Regions from separate parts of the Actinomadura scrupuli genome, predicted to be linked through region 1. Evidence: predicted binding sites of a transcription regulator. Region 1 holds the regulator's gene; the other holds the start of a gene.

Evidence for each region. The regulator HspR, encoded in region 1, represses chaperone genes until heat shock. The targets are predictions, from matches to a motif close to ANTTGAGTCNNNNNGACTCAANT.
Region 2: lon (endopeptidase La) is a predicted target of HspR. The motif match lies at 1,344-1,366, and genes of this name have one in related genera.

What each region holds. Positions count from the first base shown of each region.
Region 1 covers NZ_JBPCCU010000002.1:173,048-175,443, forward strand. Annotated here, with positions in the region: gene dnaJ (molecular chaperone DnaJ) at 1-910, shown strand, start outside; gene ACRYCC_RS08490 (heat shock protein transcriptional repressor HspR) at 1,115-1,561, shown strand; gene clpB (ATP-dependent chaperone ClpB) at 1,641-2,396, shown strand, end outside.
Region 2 covers NZ_JBPCCU010000004.1:112,089-114,484, reverse strand. Annotated here, with positions in the region: gene ACRYCC_RS19785 (DUF998 domain-containing protein) at 1-390, opposite strand, end outside; gene ACRYCC_RS19780 (TetR/AcrR family transcriptional regulator C-terminal domain-containing protein) at 523-1,107, shown strand; gene lon (endopeptidase La) at 1,397-2,396, shown strand, end outside.

The DNA.
Region 1 (2,396 bases):
CGGCGGATTCCGCGGCCAGCCCGGCGGAGGCTTCGGCGACCTCGGCGACCTGTTCGGGCAGAGCGGCCCCGGCGAGCGCATCGGCGACCTGTTCGGCGGCCTGTTCAACCGCGGCGGCGCCACCCGGCAGCAGACCAGCCGGCGGGCCCGCCGTGGCACCGACGTGGAGACCGAGGTCACGCTGACGTTCGCCGAGGCGCTGTCCGGCCTGACCGTGCCGCTCCGGCTGACCAGCGAGGCGTCCTGCCCGACCTGCCGGGGCACCGGTGCCAAGACCGGTACGGTCCCCCGGGTCTGCCCCTCGTGTGAGGGCACCGGCCAGGAGAGCCGCAACATGGGCAGCTTCTCCTTCTCCGAGCCCTGCCACGAGTGCCGCGGCCGGGGCCTGGTCGTCGACGACCCGTGCACCACCTGCCACGGCAGCGGCCGGGCGACCGGCACCCGTACGATCCAGGCCAGGATCCCGGCGGGCGTCGGGGACGGCCAGAAGATCCGGCTGAAGAGCAAGGGGGCGCCCGGCGAGAACGGCGGCCCCGCCGGAGATCTCTACGTCAACATCAAGGTGAAGCCGCACAAGGTGTTCGGCCGCAGCGGCGACAACCTGACCGTCACCGTGCCGGTGACCTTCCCCGAGGCCGCCCTCGGTGGCGACATCGAGGTGCCCACCCACGGCGCGGCCCCGGTGACCCTGCGCATCCCCGCGGGCACTCCCAACGGCCGGACCTTCCGGGTCCGCGGCCGGGGGGCCACCCGCCGCGACGGCACCAAGGGCGACCTGCTCGTCACGGTCGACGTCCAGGTGCCGCAGAAGCTCGACGACACCAGCCGCGCGGCGCTGGAGCAACTCCGTGCCGCCGACAACGGCGAAGACCTGCGCGGCGAGTTGCTGCAACAGGCCCGGGAAGGATGAGGTCGTGACCACGCGCGGCGAACGCCATGAACACGTGACCAGGCGCGGCGAGCGCCATGGCCACGTGAGCGGGCGCGCGGTGGCTGGACTGAGGAGCGCGCGCAGCGAGGAACGAGCGAGCACGCGACGAGGGAAGCCACCGCGTCAAAGCGCCCGCGAACCGCGCGAGCGCAGCGAGCGCCATGAATATGGGAGGCCATCGTTATGACCTTTCCCGACGACACTCCCGTTTATGTCATCTCGGTGGCCGCCCAGTTGTCCGGCCTGCATCCGCAGACGCTGCGCACCTATGACCGGATGGGGCTGGTCTCACCGGGCCGGACGTCGGGGCGCGGCCGCCGTTACTCGATGCGCGACATCGTCATGCTGCGCGAGATCCAGCGGCTCTCCCAGGAGGAGGGCATCAACCTGGCCGGCATCAAGCACATCCTCGAACTACAGCGCGAGACCGTGGAGCTGCGTGAGGAACTCATCCGGCTGCACGCACTGATCGACGAGCTGGGCAACGAGCTCGAGTCGACCCGGTCGGTCGCCGCCCGGCTCGCCCAGTTGCGCAACGTACCCGCCCAGGGCGGCACCGACCTGGTGCCGATCCGGCAGACCAGCGTCGTCCTGTGGCGACAGCAGAACAAGAACAACGACCAAACCTGACACACCCTCCGCATCTCTCCGTGCGCCCGGCGCACCGCGCCCGCACGGAGCGGATGGGGTCACCCGTGGGAGCGAAGACGTGGATTACAAGCTGACGCAGAAGAGCCAGGAGGCCGTGTCGGTGGCCGTCCGGCGGGCGGCGACCGAGGGCAATCCCCAGGTGGAGCCGGCGCATCTGCTCGTGGCCCTGCTGAGTCAGGGCGAAGGCACCGCCGTGCCGCTGCTCGAGGCGGTCGGGACCGACTGGCAGGCGCTGCGCCGCAGGACCGAGGAGAAGCTGGCCGAGCTGCCCAAGGCCGCCGGTTCCACCGTCGGCCCGCCGCAGATGTCGCGCCAGTTGCTGGTCGTGCTCAACACCGCCGCCAACCGTGCCAAGCAGCTCGAGGACGAGTACGTCTCGACCGAGCACCTGCTGGTCGGGCTGGCCACCGACGGCGGTCCCATCGCCACCCTGCTGAAGGACGGCGGCGCGACCCCGCAAGCACTGCTCGACGCGTTCGAGAAGGTGCGCGGGCATGCCCGGGTCACCAGCGAGAACCCTGAGGAGACCTACCAGTCCCTGACCAAGTACGGGGTGGACCTCACCGAGCGGGCCCGCGAGGGCAAGATCGACCCGGTGATCGGCCGGGACGCCGAGATCCGGCGGGTCGTCCAGGTGCTCAGCCGGCGCACCAAGAACAACCCGGTGCTGATCGGGGAGCCGGGTGTCGGCAAGACGGCCGTGGTCGAGGGCCTGGCGCAGCGCATCGTGGCGGCCGACGTGCCCGAGTCGCTGCGCGGCAAGCGGCTGATCGCGCTGGACCTGAGCGCGATGGTCGCGGGAGCGAAGTACCGC
Region 2 (2,396 bases), on a different contig from region 1:
GGGTGCGGCAACGCACAACGAGACGATCGCCACGAACCCGGCCGAGGCATGAACACCGCCCGAGGCGCTCATCGCGACGTCGTCCGCGCGGGGGTCCATCGCATCGGTGCGGACGATACCCGTCACCGTCATCGCCGCCGCGAACACGGTGAGCAGGACGAGCGCCGCCGCCGGCGCTCGCGGAGCGAATTGATGCAGACCTGCCGCGAGCAGCACGGCTGCCGCCGCGACGGCGAACACCGCGACCGGGAACAGCCAGCCGACGTCGTTCAGTGCGTACTCCGACAACGTGCGCTCGACCGGATCCGTCCGCCTGTCGACTATGTGGAGCACCACGAAGATCAGCATGCACGCGCCGACGAGCATCAAACCCGCGCTTGCCATGACCATTCTCACCGTGCCTCCTGAGCTTAGTTCAATTCTCCTGAGCTTAGTTCAACTATGCTGGTCGTGGGCTGCTTCGGAAGGCAACCGACCGTCGGCCGTGGGAGGTGAACAGATGTGGGCATTCACCGAGACGATGTGATCGACGCCGCGCTCGCGGTGCTCGACGCCGTAGGCCTTGACGCCCTGACCATGCGCAAGATCGCAGATCAGTTGGGCGTACGGGTCGGAGCGCTCTACTGGCATGTGCACGGCAAACACGAGGTCCTGGTGGCACTCGCCGGGCGCATCCTCGCGGAGACACACCTCGACCAGCCGGCCACCGGCACTCCGGCCGGCTGGCGCGATCACCTGCGCGACACGGCATTCCGGTTGCGAGCGGCGATGCTGCGCCACCGGGACGCGGCACGGCTGATCGCCGGATATGCACCGCTGTCACCGATCACGCTGCGTGAGGCCGAAACCTACCTCCGCCTCGCGGCCGAAGACGGGCTCGCGTTGGACACGGCGGCGTTCGGCGGCGACACGCTCATGGGATTCGTGACAGGGTTCGTGCTGCAGGAGCAGAGCAGTCCACCACCGGCGGACCCGGCCGAGTCAGCGGAAATATTGCGCGAGCTGCCCAGGCTCGCACAGTGGAACGCCCAGAAGCCCATCGACAAATCCGAGGCGTTCCGCATGGGGGTGGAGACCGTCATTGCCGGGATCGACGTTCATCGGTGAGACCTGCAACCTCCGACCGGGCACTGGCCATGCCACCTGAATCGGCACGTCACCCGTCCAGATCGCTGAGACACCGCCAACATCGCTGAGACACCGCCAACTCGGCTGGGACCGGCCGACGAACACAGACGTCAGCAAGGTCGATCCGGGCAACCTTCACGCGGAAGGGACAGGACACCTCCACGGCCGCATCGCTCTCAGCGAACACGCGGCGGAAACAAAACCGAGCTCCGCTTTCTTGAGTGTGTATGACTCAACCCGTTGGTTGGGTCCTCGAGAGGAGCACAGTATGAGTGAGACCCTGACGCTTCCGGTTCTGCCCTTGGACGACACGGTCGTGCTGCCCGGCATGGTCGTGCCGATCGACCTGTCCGACGCCGAGGCGCGAGCCGCGGTGGAGGCGGCACGGGCCCCCTACGGAACCGGCGTCCGGTCGGAGTCGAAGCCGAGGGTTCTGCTCGTGCCCCGGCTGAACGGAAAGTACGCCGCGGTGGGCACCGTCGGCGTGATCGAGCAGGAGGGCCGGCTGCCCAGCGGGGAGCCGGGCGCGGTCGTGCGCGGCGTGACCCGCGTACGGATCGGGACCGGGACCACCGGCCCCGGCGCCGCGCTGTGGGTCGAGGGCTCCGAGGTCGAGACGCCCCCTGCCGGGGCACGCGCCAAGGAACTGGCCAAGGAGTACAAGGGGCTGGTCAGCGCCGTGCTGCAGAAGCGCGGAGCCTGGCAGGTCGTCGACATCGTCCAGCAGATCGACGATCCCTCGACGCTGGCCGACAACTCCGGCTACTCCCCCTACCTGTCCACCGAGCAGAAGATCGAGGTGCTCGAGACGACCGACGTCGTCGAGCGGCTCGGCCTGGTGATCGGCTGGACCCGGGACCACCTCGCCGAGCTGGACGTCACCGAGACCATCCGCAAGGACGTCCAGGAGGGCATGGAGAAGCAGCAGCGCGAGTTCCTGCTCCGCCAGCAGCTCGCGGCCGTCCGCAAGGAGCTGGCCGAGCTCAACGGCGACCCCGCCGACGAGGAGGACGACTACCGGGCCCGGATCGAGGCCGCCGACCTACCGGAGAAGGTCCGGGAGGCCGCGCTCAAGGAGGTCGAGAAGCTGGAGCGGTCCTCCGACGCCTCCCCCGAGGGCGGCTGGATCCGTACCTGGCTCGACACCGTCCTGGACATCCCGTGGAACGAGCGGACCGAGGACTCCTACGACATCGCGGGGGCCCGCGAGATCCTGGACGCCGACCACGCCGGCCTCGACGACGTCAAGGAGCGGATCGTCGAGTACC